DNA from 2 places in the Pedobacter sp. W3I1 genome. Region 1 is predicted to be linked to the other one. Evidence: riboswitches for the same ligand, from Rfam matches in the RefSeq annotation. Region 1 holds a riboswitch; the other holds the start of a gene.
The links. Region 1 has a riboswitch for thiamine pyrophosphate ahead of thiD (bifunctional hydroxymethylpyrimidine kinase/phosphomethylpyrimidine kinase). Riboswitches for the same ligand answer to the same signal wherever they lie in the genome.
Positions count from the first base shown of each region.

Region 1 (8,066 bases):
GGATATTCAGTTAATGCCCTTTGCATTGGAATTTATCGAGTATGCTTATAAAAAAGGACTTACACTGGCTGTGGTCACCGCTAGTCCTAAAATTGATGTTGAAGCCGTTTTTGAGCGGAACGGTTTGGCTAAATATTTCAGTTTATTTATTACCAGAACAGATGTAAGCAAATCAAAACCCGATCCCGAAAGTTATAATCTCTGTGTAGAGCGCTTGGGTATAGCAAAAGAAGAATGCATCGTTTTTGAAGACACCTTAAATGGTGTTAAATCGGCCATGGCTGCAGGCATTACTTGTTATGCCATTCAAAGCAATGTCCGCGCGCATCAAAAACTAAAAATAGCCGACGAATTGTTCCTCAGCTTTGCCAATGCCAAAGAATTTATGATACAAAAGGAATTGATTTAGTTCTTGAAAATTAACTAGCTTAGTATAAAGCAATAGAACTTTGTATGGTAAAAGGATTATGGATTTTATTTGCAACCTTCGCATTGCTGATTGGGCTCTACCCAATGATTTACTTTTTGATGGATAGGAAATTTGGATTGTTAAATTCAAAGTCGGTTGAGTTGTTGACCAATACTTTCTGGAACATTGGTTTTTATATGCATATCATTTTTGGAGGAATCGCTTTATTTATCGGTTGGACGCAATTTAGTCAGAAAATGAGAAATAGGCGCATGGCACTTCACCGAAAACTCGGTAAAGTTTATGTGGTGGCTGTACTGCTTAGCGCATTAGCGGGTATTTATATTGGCTTTTTTGCAACAGGAGGATGGGTTTCTTCCGCTGGATTTATTTGCTTAGGCATCATTTGGTTTTACACTACTTTAAAAGCTTATTTATACATTAAACGCGGAGAAATTGAAAAACATCAAAAAATGATGGTTTATAGTTATGCGGCTTGTTTTGCTGCTGTAACATTAAGGATTTGGCTGCCAGTTTTGACAATGGTTTATGGTGATTTTTCAAAAGCCTACCTGATTGTGGCCTGGTTATGCTGGATTCCGAATTTGATTGTTGCCTATTTAATCACCAGAAAAACCGCTAATCAATAAGTTGTTTTGATGCTCCATCCTCTGAAATAATTTAGTTATGATGTCAGCCCAGGAAATTTTAGCTAGTGTCGGGACATTTTCGTCTCGAGATTTGCTTCTTTTTGAAGAATATACTGTCCGAAGGTCGTTCCCTAAAAACGATGTGCTCTTGCATCTTGGCGAAATCTGTCAATCCGTTTATTTCATTTTATCGGGATCTTTTTTTCAATTTCAGTCTAACAATATCACAGAAACAATTATCGATCTGCATTTACCAAAAGAGTGGATGTACAATCACCCAAGCCTGATTGAGCAAAAGCCTTCAGGTACAACGATCAAGGCATTTGAACAATCTGAAGTGCTGGAACTTAGCTTAAACAATGTGCATAACTTAATCGCCAAATCACAGTCTTTTTTGAGTTTGGGTAGAATTTTTGACCAGCCCAATAACAGGACATACCTGTTTGATCATTCGTTAAATCCCATCCAAAAATATAATTACATCAAAACTGCCAAGCCGCTCATTGTACAGGTTTTTCCAGTTAAAATGATTGCTTCATATCTTAAGATCGCCCCTGAAACATTAAGCAGGGTAAGGGCGAATAAATGAATTTCCTGATCTCGATCAAGTGCAGCTTTTCGGAAAAATACCGATTTTTGAAATAAAAAATATGCTAACAGACATTAACCCAAAACTTCCTATGCGTGATAAGGCAATCACCAGAGATTTTTATGTAAATAAATTAGGTTTTAAAGACATTGGAAGCACTGATTTTAAGGATTACCTCATGGTACAAAAAGACCGTGTTCAGATTCACTTTTTTCTATTTGAAACCCTTGATCCGAAAGAAAACTATGGGCAGGTTTATATCCGTACAGATGATATAGAAGGGCTGTACAAATCCATGCTCGAAACTAAACAAAGCATTCATCCGAATGGGAGCTTGCAAACCAAGCCATGGGGACAAAAGGAATTTGCAATGCTCGATCCTGATAATAATTTACTCACTTTCGGGCAGGGCGTATAAGTTGATCGATTAATCGTTTATTTTTTATAGTCTTAAAGTAAAATGTTTTCGCAAGTTTATCAACCCATAGACTTTTGCATAACGATTAACTATTCTATTGACCATCAAACCATATACTATGAATTAATTACCAATGACTATTCCCTAATCTACTTTCAGCTTTCCGCCTTTTTTCCCTACATTTGGCTAATCAAAATTCTCATAAAATTATGCAATACGATGTCGTTGTTATCGGTTCAGGGCCGGGCGGTTATGTAGGCGCAATCCGTTGTGCTCAGTTAGGTTTAAAAACTGCAGTTGTCGAAAAATATAAAACTTTTGGAGGTACTTGCTTAAATGTAGGTTGTATTCCATCTAAGGCTTTATTAGATTCTTCAGAGCATTTTCACAACGCTGCTCACACCTTTACTACCCATGGTATCAACTTAAAAGATTTAAAGGTTGATATGAAACAAATGATCGCCCGTAAAGATGATGTTGTTGCCCAAAATACAGCAGGTATCACTTATTTGTTCAAGAAAAATAAAATCGATTCTTTCGAAGGCGTTGGCTCTTTTGTAGATAAAAATACCATTCTGGTAACTAAAGCCGACGGCTCTACAGAAACGTTATCCGCTAAAAACGTAATCATTGCTACAGGTTCTAAACCTACAGCGTTACCATTTTTACCAATCGATAAAAAACGCATTATTACCTCAACCGAGGCTTTAAATATTAAAGAAGTACCAAAAACGATGGTGGTAATCGGTGGTGGTGTAATTGGTCTGGAGTTAGGTTCGGTATACGCCCGCTTAGGTACAAAAGTATCTGTTGTTGAGTTTTTACCATCTATTATTGGCACTATGGATGCTGGTTTGGGTAAAGAACTTCAGCGTGTGTTAAAGAAAACTTTAGGCATGGAGTTTTACATGGGCCATAAAGTTACCGGTGCTACCACTAAAGGTAAAACGGTAACCGTTACAGCTGATACCCCTAAAGGCGAATCCATTTCTTTAGAAGCCGATTATTGTATCGTTGCGGTTGGTCGTACGGCTTATAGCGAAGGTTTAGGTTTAGATAAAATCGGGATCACGGTTGAAGAACGAGGCAAAAAAATCCCGGTTAATGAGCATTTAGAAACTTCGGTTAAAGGTGTTTATGCTATTGGTGATGTAATTACCGGTGCCATGTTAGCGCACAAAGCAGAAGATGAAGGTACTTATGTTGCCGAAACCATTGCAGGTCAGAAACCGCATATCAATTATAACTTAATCCCTGGCGTGGTTTATACCTGGCCAGAGGTTGCTTCTGTAGGTTTAACCGAAGAGCAGTTAAAGGAAAAAGGTGTTAAATATAAAACAGGTTCATTCCCTTTCAAAGCCAGCGGACGTGCAAAAGCGAGTATGGATACCGATGGTTTTATTAAAGTTTTGGCTGATGCTGCTACTGATGAAGTTTTAGGTGTACACATGATTGGCCCACGTGCTGCAGATATGATTGCAGAAGCCGTTATTGCAATGGAATTCCGTGCTTCTGCAGAAGATATTGCACGTACCTGCCATGCGCATCCAACTTATACCGAAGCCTTAAAAGAAGCTGCACTTGCTGCAACCGATAACAGGGCAATACATATTTAATATAGTACAATCGTCATACTGAACTTGTTTCAGTATCTGTTTTTAAATGATTAGCAATCCCGGTATTTGTACCGGGATTTTTTGTTTTAGCGCTTCTACCGTCATTTCGAGTGGAGTGCAGCGAAGTCGAGAACCCGAAGGCTCTGCGAAGCAAAATCTGTCTAGATAGATCTCTCCATTCCACTGCGTTCCAGTCGAGATGGCGATGGGTTTCGCTTTACTCTTTCTCCTTTACTCTTTTTGCTTTCGTCTTTATCTTTTCTTAATAAAATGATAACAAACAACGCCTAAAAACTAGCGTTGTGTGCGGCTATTTTTGCAATTCAGATATTAAAAAAAACCATGAACTGTAAAAAACTATTTGGTGCAATCCTTATTGTTTCATTGGCATTTACTGCCTGCAAAAAAGATCCAACTGATGATCCGATTGTAGACCCTCCGGTCGAAGCTATCGTTCCTGAAAAAATCGACAGCTTTAAAGAAACCGCTTCTATTGATTTGGGTGGAGAATTTGCTTCAGAAATTTCTGCTTACGATCCCTTAACAAAGAGATTGTTTGTAGTAAGCAATGATGGAGGTGCCAAAGTTGACATTGTTGATATGAGCAAATATCCAACAGTTACAAAATTGCAGACTTTAATCTTTGCAAGTAACGCGGGGATTAACAGTGTGGCAGTTAATAATGGTTTATTGGCAATCGCCTTAAATGGTGCAGATCCGCAGGGAAATGGCGATGTAGTGGTATTAAAAACATCAACTTTAGAAGAAGTTAAAAAAATCACCGTTGGTGCTATGCCCGATATGGTGACTTTTAGCCCTGATGGAAACTATATTTTATCAGCAAATGAAGGCGAACCAAATGATGCTTACACTGTCGATCCAAAAGGAAGCGTTTCAATCGTCAACATAAAAGATAACTACTCGGTTAAAACATTAAATTTTTCTGCTTTCGAATCGCAAAAAGCAACATTGCTTGCAGGTGGTTTCAGGATTTATGGCTTAAATGCAAGTTTTGCACAGGATATCGAACCTGAATATATTGCAGTAAGTGCTGATTCTAAAAAAGCCTACGTTACCTTACAAGAAAATAATGGGGTTGCTGAAGTAGATATTCTTGCTGGAACGATTACTAAAATTAATCCGTTAGGCACCAGAGACATCAGTCAACCAGATAATGCTTTTGACGTAAGTGATAAAGACAATAAAAAAGTTCTAGGTACCTGGCCAATTAAGGCTTTCTATCTGCCAGATGCCATTTCATATTTCACCACAGGCGGTAATGCTTATTTGGCCCTGGCTAATGAGGGGGATACCAGAGCCTGGAAAGGTTATGATGAAGAAGTTCGCGTAAAAAGCTTAACACTTGATGCTGCTAAATTTCCAAATGCAGCGACACTCAAATTAGACGAAAACCTTGGAAGGTTAACCGTAAGCAGAGCCTTTGGCGATATAGATGGCGACGGCGATTATGATGAACTATATGCAACAGGCGGAAGATGTTTAAGCATCATCAATGCCAACACAGGTGCCTTGGTGGCCAATATTGGTAAAGATTTAGAGCAAAGGGTAATCGATGCTGGTAAATATGACGACGATCGTTCGGATAATAAAGGCGTAGAAGTAGAAGGTGTTACCGTTGCGCAGGTTAACGGACAAACCTTAGCCTTTATTGGAATGGAACGCGTAGATATGATTGCTGTTTATGATGTATCTACACCAGCTGCACCCAAATTTGTTCAACTATTCTCAACAGGCGATGCCCCAGAAGGTGTGTTGTTTGTTAAGCCAAAAGATAGTCCGAATGGAAGAAGTTTATTAATTGTGTCAAACGAAGCAGATGGTACCGTTCGGTTCTATCAGCCCGATAAAATATAGTCTCTCTATCCCTTTATTAATTATTATGTTTTAGCCCCGATTTTATATCGGGGTTTTTGTTTTTTGAGTTGTCAACTTTAATTGGCTTTTTGCTATTAAGTTGACAACTCTTCTTATGTAATTCCTTTATATTAACAAAGAATAAAAAAGCCCTATATTGCAGCACAAAATAAAACTTTAGGGGTGCCTTCAAATGGCTGAGAACATACCCATTTTATAGGTGAAAGGCAAAAAGGTAGAAGGCGGAAGGTAAAAAACCCTATGCCCTAAACCTTACACCCTAAGCCATATAAATGAACCTGATCCGGGTAATGCCGGCGTAGGAAATTAGTTTGTCTGCAAAAATTGCGTACAAATGCTTGCTGCATTTGAAGACTCCTGAAGTTGTATAACAAAATGAAGTCTTTTAGCAATGAATTATATTAATGTATTAACAATAGCGGGCTCCGATAGTGGGGGTGGTGCAGGCATTCAGGCCGATCTAAAAACCTTTTCTGCTTTGGGTTGCTTTGGTACCTCAGTAATTACGGCAGTAACAGCCCAAAATACAATGGGGGTGCGGTCAGTACATGGTATTCCGGCCGAAATCATCAAAGATCAGTTACAGGCCGTATTAGAAGACATAGTGCCTGTTGCTATGAAAATCGGAATGATCAACCGTGCCGAAGTGGTGCAGGTAATCGAAACGGAATTAAAAAGCTATAATCAATACGTTCCTGTTATTTTAGATCCGGTTATGGTCGCCACCAGTGGCGATCGGTTGATTAAAGCTGATACGGTTACCCAATTGGTTGAAAAATTATTCCCACTGGTAACACTGGTTACTCCAAATATCGATGAGGCCATAATCCTTTCGGGGCTGGAGATCCATAACCTCGATGATATGATTACTGCGGGTAGAAAAATTATTAAAAAAGGAGCAAAAGCCGTTTTAATAAAAGGAGGGCATTTAATCGGCCCAATTATTTACGATGTTTTTATTTCTGGAAACAATATGCCTGTGGTATTAGAAAGTGTCTTTATTGCTTCTAAAAATCTACATGGAACAGGTTGCACGCTTTCTTCGGCCATTGCTGCAGAAATGGCTAAGGGAAATGATCTGTTGGCAGCCATTAAAAATGCAAAGAATTACATCAGTAAGGCCCTACAAGCTGGTAGCGAAGTGAAAACAGGTAGGGGCAACGGGCCATTAAATCACTTTTTCGAACCTTTAAAATTAATTATCCAATGAAATGGAGCGAACAGGCGTGGGAACGCATAAAGCCCATTTATGCCAAAATTATAGCAATGCCCTTCAATACCGAATTAAGTAACGGCACCTTACCTCCAGAAAAGTTTATCTTTTATTTGGCACAAGATGCGTATTACCTTTTGGAGTTTGGCAGAACCTTAAGCACGATTAGTGGCCGTATGCAAGATGCAGATTTGGTAATGGCTTTTGCCGGGTTTTCTACAGGTGCAATTTTTGCCGAGCGTAGTTTGCACGAAAGTTATTTTGTAGAATATGGTATAGCTAACGAAGTACAGCCCACTCCATCCACACTTTTGTATACCAATTATATCCTCAGTCAGGCCGCGTATGCCAATGTAGAAATAGCAGCAGCAGCTGTTCTGCCCTGTTTTTGGATTTATAAGGCAGTTGGCGATCATATTTTTGCTCAGCAGAATGGCGACCAGAATCCTTATAAGCGGTGGATCGATATGTATGCGGGCGTCGAATTTGAGGCTGCAGTAGAAAAAGCAATTGATATTACAGATCAACTGGCCGCGCAGGCAAATGCCGCAACTCAACAAAAAATGCTGGCTGCTTTTGATATGGCAACCCGTTTAGAATGGATGTTCTGGGATAGCGCTTATGAATTGGAAAAATGAAAAATCTAATATTTTAACCCGATGCACAGCAAATATTTTGATAAAATGTTAAAAACTTGTCGGTATATTACAATAGATTTAAAGAACTTTGTAGTTCAATCTATAATTTAAGACATCACTTTGGAAGAGAGCACGCAAGAACAGGAAATTTTAAGTAAACAAGAAGATAAACCTGTATTAGCACAAAGCACTCCAAAACAAGTACGTTTCGCAATATCGGCCTTTTACTTTATGCAAGGCGTTTGTTTTGCCAGTTGGGCCAGTAGAATCCCAACTTTTAAGGCTTCGATGGGTTTGAACGATGCAGAATTGGGCTCTATTCTTTTTGCATTGCCTGCAGGACAGATTATTACGATGTTTTTTTCGGCAAAACTCACTACTCATTTTGGTAGTAAGAAAATGTTAAGGGCAACTGCGCCACTTTATGCAATTGCATTAACTTTTTTAGCATTAGCCACCACGGGTTGGCAGTTGGCAGCTTTTTTGATGCTGTTTGGTATAACCGGGAACCTTTGTAACATTGCCTTAAATACACAAGGTGTTGCAGGTGAAAATTATTACGGTAAACCGATTATGAGTTCTTTCCATGGGGCCTGGAGTATTGGTAATTTAACCGGGGCTTTAATTGCCCTGGGAC
Region 1 covers NZ_JAUSXN010000001.1:6,068,437-6,076,502, reverse strand. Annotated here, with positions in the region: gene QF042_RS24825 (HAD family phosphatase) at 1-409, shown strand, start outside; gene QF042_RS24820 (DUF2306 domain-containing protein) at 454-1,059, shown strand; gene QF042_RS24815 (Crp/Fnr family transcriptional regulator) at 1,097-1,648, shown strand; gene QF042_RS24810 (VOC family protein) at 1,710-2,066, shown strand; gene lpdA (dihydrolipoyl dehydrogenase) at 2,276-3,682, shown strand; gene QF042_RS24800 (choice-of-anchor I family protein) at 4,025-5,557, shown strand; TPP riboswitch at 5,727-5,901, shown strand; gene thiD (bifunctional hydroxymethylpyrimidine kinase/phosphomethylpyrimidine kinase) at 5,970-6,788, shown strand; gene QF042_RS24790 (TenA family protein) at 6,785-7,429, shown strand; gene QF042_RS24785 (MFS transporter) at 7,550-8,066, shown strand, end outside.

Region 2 (8,066 bases), 5.5 Mb from region 1:
CCTTTGTAAAATGTGTTCGAAGGTATTGGCTGTACCACCAATGAGCTGTGTAGGGCTGATCACTTTTCGGGCTTCGGCAATGGGCATATCCTGCAAACCCAGGTGTACGCCATAACTGCCCACCGCCTTGGCCAGGTACGGATAGTCGTTTATAATGAGCTTGGCACCATACCTTTCGCATAAGGCCTGTGCCGCATTGGCAAAAGGCAGGATTTCAGCTTCCGATTGGTTTTTAATACGGAGCTGAATCCATTTTCCGCCAGCTTGAAGCACCGCCTCAATGGCATCTAAATGGGTGCCAGTTCGGGGCGCTTGTGAAATATATTGTAAGGGATGAATCATGTTGAAGTTTTTAAAGCGGTTGATGGTGCGCCAGGCAATGCTGCTGCGCTTTTTTAAAATTGATTAAAGCTTGAGCCGGATCGTTCCAGATACTGCCCAATAGGGCAATACCATCGAAATTCATTTCTTTTACCTGATCGATCTGGTTGAGGCCAATGCCACCAAGGGCGATCATTTTTGGCTGGGTGCTCTTCTTGTTCAACCGGAAACCTGGAGGTATAAGCCCTAAATAACCAGGTTTAGAAAGGCTGTTGAATACAGGGCCAAAAAAGCTGTAATGGTATGACCGGATCTGATCCAGGTCTGATAACTGGTGGATGGAAGTGCTGAATACCTTGTGTTTAGGTAGTTCTTCATCTCCTCTACTTTTTCTGAAACTTTCGGTATGGTGGATCCTGTTGATGTTGTAATCGTTAGCCAGCGAATGAAAATGGTGTAAAGCAATCTGCGGACGATATTCGGGTAAAATCCCTTCAATAATCCTCCGGTAGTCGCCTTCATTGGCATTTTCCTTACGTAAATGGAAAACCTGTAAACCAGCTTCGAAAAGCTGATTTACAAGAGGACATTCTTCCTTAAAAATAGTCGGTTTGGCGATTACAATCAGTTCCATTGCGGCTTAAAAATAAATTTCGCTTCCTTTTTCGGTAAATTCTTTCGATTTCTCCTGCATGCCTTTTGCCAAAGCATCTTCTGCTTCTACACCTTGTTTCGCGGCATACTCCCTCACGTCCTGCGTAATTTTCATCGAGCAGAAATTCGGACCGCACATGGAACAGAAATGCGCAATTTTGGCGCCCTCTGCAGGTAAAGTTTCATCATGAAACTCTTTTGCCGTATCCGGATCGAGCGAGAGGTTAAACTGATCTTCCCATCTAAACTCAAAGCGCGCTTTACTTAAAGCATTATCGCGGTATTGTGCACCTGGGTGGCCTTTGGCTAAATCGGCCGCATGGGCAGCAATTTTATAGGTAATTACACCGTCTTTAACATCCTTTTTGTTCGGCAAACCCAGGTGTTCTTTTGGGGTGACATAACAAAGCATGGCTGTGCCAAACCACCCAATCATGGCAGCGCCAATAGCTGAGGTAATGTGATCGTAACCGGGCGCAATATCGATCGTTAAAGGGCCTAAAGTATAAAAAGGCGCTTCGCCACAATGTTCCAGTTGTTTTTCCATATTGGTTTTAATCAGGTGCATGGGTACATGCCCGGGGCCCTCTATAATGGTTTGTACATCATGTTTCCAGGCTATCTTAGTGAGTTCGCCAAGGGTTTCGAGCTCCGAAAACTGTGCAGCATCATTCGCATCGGCAATACAGCCAGGCCTTAAACCATCACCCAATGAAAAGGCTACATCATAGGCTTTCATAATTTCGCAGATCTCCTCAAAATGGGTATACAGGAAATTTTCTTTATGATGGGCCAGGCACCATTTGGCCATAATGGATCCGCCCCGCGAAACAATACCGGTAATCCTTTTAGCGGTTAAAGGCACGTAACGGAGCAGTACACCGGCATGGATGGTAAAATAATCTACACCCTGTTCTGCCTGCTCAATTAAAGTATCTCGGAAGATTTCCCAGGTGAGGTCTTCGGCTTTGCCATTTACTTTTTCTAAAGCCTGGTAAATGGGAACAGTACCGATGGGCACCGGCGAATTGCGGATAATCCATTCGCGGGTTTCGTGAATATTTTTCCCTGTTGATAAATCCATAATGGTATCGGCTCCCCAACGGCAGGCCCATACGGCTTTTTCTACTTCTTCTTCAATAGTAGAAGTAACGGCCGAGTTACCGATATTGGCGTTAATTTTCACCAGGAAGTTTCGGCCAATAATCATAGGCTCGAGCTCGGGATGATTGATATTGCAGGGGATTACTGCCCGGCCAGCGGCTACCTCTGCCCTTACAAATTCGGGTGTAATGTAACCTTTTGGGGTATTTGCGCCAAAGCTATTGCCCTGGTGCTGGTGGTTCATTACTTCGTACTGCTCGCCCAGTTGTGCATTGAGCAGCTCAATCTGTTGATTCTCCCTGATGGCGATATATTCCATTTCAGCCGTAATGATCCCTTTTTTGGCGTAGTGCATTTGCGATACATTGGCGCCAGCCTGTGCTTTGTAGGGTTTATTGATGAAATTAAAGCGTAAGGCATCAAGCTTTTCATCGGCCAGGCGCTGTTGGCCATAGGCAGAAGATGGTTGAGGGAGTTCTTCAACATCAAGCCTGTCTTTTATCCATTGCTCCCTGATGCGGGGCAAACCTTTTTTTACATCAATAAGGGCATCAGGATCGGTGTATGGCCCGCTGGTATCGTAAACGGTTACCGGCGGATTGGGCTCGGTTAAGCCAAAGCCGTTATGGATTTTGGTTTCCGATAAACTGATTTCGCGCATGGCTACCTGGATATCGTGGATTTTTCCGGGTACAAATATTTTGCGTGAGGCCGGAAATGGGCTACGGCTGATGACTTCCTGGTTTGGGGTTTTTTCTTGTTTCATATGGGTAGAATCAATTATTGAGTGATTGAATGAGAGAGGGATTGAATTATTGAGTGAGAGAATGATTGAATTACAGAAAGGAGTGAATTAGCTATACTTTACATTCAATCATTCAAAATTTATTCATTCAATCAACCTCCCTGCGTGGCTTTTATGAGTATAACCTGATCGCCTGGATTTAGCACATGCCTGTCCCAATCAGATTTGGAAATGATGGTTTGGTTTACGGCTATGGCAAGGCCATTGGTTTCTGAAACGAGCACAAGATCAAGCATCTGTTCTATGGAACAGGCCTCGTTAAGAAGATGGTTTTGATTGTTTATAGTTACTTCCATATTTAAAAAATTGGAAAAACTATAGAGATTGCCCGTAGTTGGGTCGAAAAGACAGCAATTTATTGCTTTCACTTTTCCCTTCGGCAGTACTAACTGCATCAGGTTCAAAGGGTATTTCTCAGCACGTAGGCACCCCTAAAGTTTTTTGTAAATATATAAGATTAAATTTCTATTGCAAATAAAAAAATAAAAGAGCTGTTTTAGGTAGATGTATTATTTTTAAGATGAAGTGCTTGATCTTTATTTATTTTTTCTTCCCGACAGTATAGGTATAGATAGAATCTATATTTATTGCTTATAATATAACTAAAAATTAATCGAATAACTGATGGCCAAGCAAAGTTCATTTAACAGCAAAGTACACAGAGAGAAGGCGCAGAGGCCGTAGAGTTGGGTGCCAAGTTCTTTATCATATAAGGAATTGAAGAAAATATAAGACTATTGCTCTTATATGAACCTTCTATGGCTGATATGGTTCAATTTAAAAGATCCTGAAATAAATTCATGATGACGATGCACGGAGGATTGGGCCTTCGACTACGCTCTGGATGGTGATCGCAGAGATTACGCGTTGATCGACTTCTGACTCTAGACTCAGGACTTTAAGAAAAACCCCTATCTTCGTTGCTTTAAATAGAAACCTGAATATATGCAAAGCCTGTTAGCATTACAAAGCGGAAAACTTAAAGGAGCGGTATCGTTAAAGCTTTCAGAATCGCTTCGTTCTTTTCCTGAAGAAATATTCGATTTGGCTGATACACTGGAAGTATTGGATCTTTCTTTTAACAAGCTAAGTGCCCTGCCGGCAGATTTTGGGCGTTTAAAGAAATTGAAGATTTTCTTCTGTTCTGAAAACCTTTTCACGGTGATGCCAGAGGTACTAGCCGATTGCCCCTTGCTTGATATTGTAGGGTTTAAATCCAACCAGATTATAACGGTGCCAGCAAAATCGCTCAACCCTAATCTTCGCTGGTTGATTTTAACAAACAACAACATTGCCGAATTACCCAAAGAAATTGGACAGTGTAAGCGCATGCAAAAGCTAATGTTATCGGGTAATCGTTTAATGCAACTGCCCGATGAATTGAGCAGCTGCCATAATTTATCGTTATTACGAATAGCTGCTAATAAACTGCATGCGCTGCCTCAGTGGATTACCGCCATGCCAAAACTATCGTGGGTTGCATTTTCGGGGAACAACTTTAGTAAAACACCGGCTGTAGAAGCACTTTCGTCAGTTAATTGGCACGATTTAGAGATTAATCATTTATTGGGTGAAGGTGCTTCGGGTATTATTTCGAAAGCAAACCGGACTATTGGTGATGAAACTCAAGAGGTGGCGGTTAAAATATTTAAGGGCAATGTAACCAGTGATGGTTTGCCGGAAGATGAAATGACGGCCTACATTGCTGCGCGGGTTACCACCCCGGTTTGGTTAATTTAATTGGACAGATTGCCCTGCACCCAGAGGATAAAAAAGGATTAGTGATGGACCTCATTCCTCATCATTTTTATAACCTGGGTAATCCACCGAGTTTAGAAAGCTGTACCAGGGATGTTTTTCCGGCAGATAGGCAGCTGTCAGAAAAACAGTTGCTGAGTATTGCCAAAACCATCGCTTCTTTAGCTGCGCAATTGCACGGGGCCGGGATTATGCATGGCGATTTATATGCACACAATATCCTGATTGATGATGAGGGCAGTACGTTGTTCGGCGATTTTGGTGCCGCAAGTTTTTATGATCAGGCTGATGATGCGCTCGCCTTTGCGCTGGAACGGATAGAAGTTAGTGCTTATGGTTACCTGCTGGATGATTTACTTTCTTTAAAAAATGAAGCCGTAAGCAGTGCATGTTTAAATGCTTTGAGTACGCTACGAGATGCCTGCCTATTTACCTCGCCATTAAACAGACCTGGTTTTCAGGATTTGGTTAAGGCATTGGCTGATATTTAGCTGCAAAAATAGTCTCCAACTTTCATCGGAGGCTATCATGGCATATTCCAAAATCGGCGTCATCTCGACCGGAGCAAGGCGTAGTGGAGAGATCTTTGGATTATATTAAAAGATCTCTCCACTACGGTCGAGATGACGATTCGCCGCAGTCTATCACTGCAAAAAAGTCTAAGCCATTTATATTGATTTTAAATTTACCCTCAGGGTGACAATTTATATTTATAATACAGCCTTGATAGCTACCATGATCTTTGCATAAGCTTACATGTTAGCCTAGCTTAGGCCTTAGCAGCTATCAAATTATCGGGCATTGCTAAAATTAACCATCCATTGAATGCCAAACCTGTCTTTAAAACTGCCAAAGTAATCGCCCCAGAACATATCGTCCATTGGCATTTCGATGGTGCCACCTGCTGAAAGGCCGTTAAATAAGCGATCGGCGTCTTCGCGGCTCCCGGCATTGATATTAATGTACATATTATTACCTTCTTTAAGTACATGCCCCGCAGAAGGCACACAATCAGACGCCATTAAAGTTGTATGCTCATTAATGGGTAGGGCTATGTGCATGACACGATTTTTTTCCGCCTCGGTTAATTTGTCCGATTCGGGCATATCGCTCATTTTTGCAAAGAAGGTAAATTCTCCGCCAAAAACCGATTTATAAAAATTAAAAGCTTCTTCGGCCTTGCCGTCGAAGTTTAAGTAAGGATGCATGGTTGCCATATCTTATTTATTTTGCTTACAACTAAGTTACAGCGCTTAGCCATGATAATATGGGGGTGCTTGAGACAAATGTAAGGGCATTTTTGACATTGAAAAATGAATAGAATTTGGACGGTTCAGGCTTTATTGCTATTGCCATAACGCAGCTAATCTATTTTGAAAAGAATTGTTTTTAATGTTTTATTCATTCTCTAATGTTTTTGGTAATTGTTATTTTACAGATGAATAAAACTGAACAGAAATAAATCCTTCATCTTTTTCATCTTTGTATCAGGGTATTAAACATTTATTGAAATATTCTCAATCGTCCCAAAATAATTTTAGATTTGAGTGAACACGTCCTCTTGTGAGGGCGTGTTTTTTTTGCAAAAAAAAGCCTTTCATTGCTGAAAGGCTTCGCGTTTTAATCTAAATCGTCCCGTTGATTTAATTTTAACATGATAAATATAGTTATCCACATGTTAATATCAAAACTAAAAGGTAAAAATACCCCCTTATGGGTAGTGGTTTTCACTACACCGTGTCAATAAATTTTAATGTGGATAACTATTTGCTTCCTTCCATGCTCCATTTATAGCTGGGCAGCGTTACTAACAACAGGCTGGAAGCGCTTACTACAAAAACAGAATAGTTAAAAGGTGCCCTGTAATTTGCAAAGATGAGCATAGAGAGGGCAAAGGCAAGTGTGAGTAAAAAACTACCGATAGCCGCCAATTTAATCTTGAACCCAATTATAAGCATTATCCCAAAAACCAGCTCGCCTGCGGTGGCCAGAATAGCCATTACATTGGCTACCGGCCTTGCTAAAAAGGGCATTAAAGCGTTGGTATAATCTAAAAACACCGACCAGTTACCCCAGCCAACAGTTGGAGAACCTGGCGCACCCAACCAACCAAAGCGGTCCATAACAGGTAGTATAAAACCAATGCCCAGAGCGAGCCGAAGAAATAGTTGTGCAAAGTGTGGTATGTTTTTCATCTTGTTTTAACAGCTATTTTGTATTCAATGCACTGCAATTTAGTAACTATGCATCGCAATTTTCTTAATGTAGATTAAGAAATGAAAGCTGCTGCGCTATTTCAGCACATTAACAGATCAACCTAGAAACACTCTACTTCCCAAAACCGCGACCAGTTTTCGCCCACATCAAGCTTTATTATACCCTCTTTGTGTGTTAATTCCTGATTGTGGTTAATGCCATCGGCAACACCACACCAGGGTTCTAAACAAATAAAAGGCGCATCGGTAGCGGCCCAGATACCGAAGAAAGGAAATTCCTCAAAATGGAAATGCAGGCCATAATCATTTTTGGTGTTAAGCAAACTAATGCAGTTGCTTTGCAGGGTTTTAAAAACCAGCGCATCGTTATAAAACAGGCTATGTTTAAGGTTCAACCTGTGTCCACCCAGTTCAATGAGCTCCGTTTCGTTGGCTACTAAGCCATCTTCGAGTTTCCAGAAAGTTAATTTCTCATCGGTATTAAAGGCCAGGTAATAATCTTCGTAAACGGTATTGGGGGTATTGGGCACCGCAAATGCCGGGTGTGCACCAATGGAGAATAAAAGCTCGGCAGTACCTGTGTTTTTTACCTCGTAAGTTAAGTTCAGCTTTCTATCTATTAATCGATACCTCAGTTTCAGCTCAAAATAAAAAGGATATACCTTTAAGGTATCTTCGTTTTGGGTTAACGTAAAAACAGCTTCGGTTTCACTTATTTTTTCGAAATTAAAAACATGATCGCGGGCGAAACCATGACGGGGTAGCTCGTAGTTTTTACCCTGGTAAGTAAAACTGTTGTTTTTTAATGAGCCAACAATAGGAAATAAAACCGGACTGTGTTTTGCCCAATATTTAGGATTGGCATTCCATAAATATTCGAGCTTGGTTTCTTTACTAAATAAGCCTTGAAGTTCTGCGCCTTTAGCCGCCAAGCTAACTTTTATATAGTCGTTTTCGAGAGTTATCATTACCAGCTAAATTAGCAAAAAGATGTGCTTTAAAAACATCTTTTTTATTAATTTTGATCACTACATAAAGCTTATTAATGAAAAAGCTTTATGCTGTGTTTATTTTATTATCCGCGCATTTACTTCGCTCAAAAACAAAATTAGAAAACCTATGGCGATAGATTTAACAAAATTATCAAATGCAAAAGTAAAGGCCGCTATTACCGCTTTGCAAAAAGGTGATGAAAAAACATGGTTTCC
Region 2 covers NZ_JAUSXN010000001.1:519,404-527,469, forward strand. Annotated here, with positions in the region: gene QF042_RS02240 (thiamine phosphate synthase) at 1-342, opposite strand, end outside; gene QF042_RS02245 (thiamine phosphate synthase) at 353-955, opposite strand; gene thiC (phosphomethylpyrimidine synthase ThiC) at 962-2,845, opposite strand; gene thiS (sulfur carrier protein ThiS) at 2,977-3,180, opposite strand; TPP riboswitch at 3,239-3,327, opposite strand; gene QF042_RS02260 (leucine-rich repeat domain-containing protein) at 3,830-4,624, shown strand; gene QF042_RS02265 (protein kinase) at 4,612-5,133, shown strand; gene QF042_RS02270 (VOC family protein) at 5,434-5,859, opposite strand; gene QF042_RS02275 (DoxX family protein) at 6,406-6,837, opposite strand; gene QF042_RS02280 (aldose 1-epimerase family protein) at 6,960-7,826, opposite strand; gene QF042_RS02285 (hypothetical protein) at 7,978-8,066, shown strand, end outside.
Region 2: it holds a riboswitch for thiamine pyrophosphate, as region 1 does, so the genes downstream of both, thiS (sulfur carrier protein ThiS) here and thiD (bifunctional hydroxymethylpyrimidine kinase/phosphomethylpyrimidine kinase) in region 1, are expected to answer to the same signal.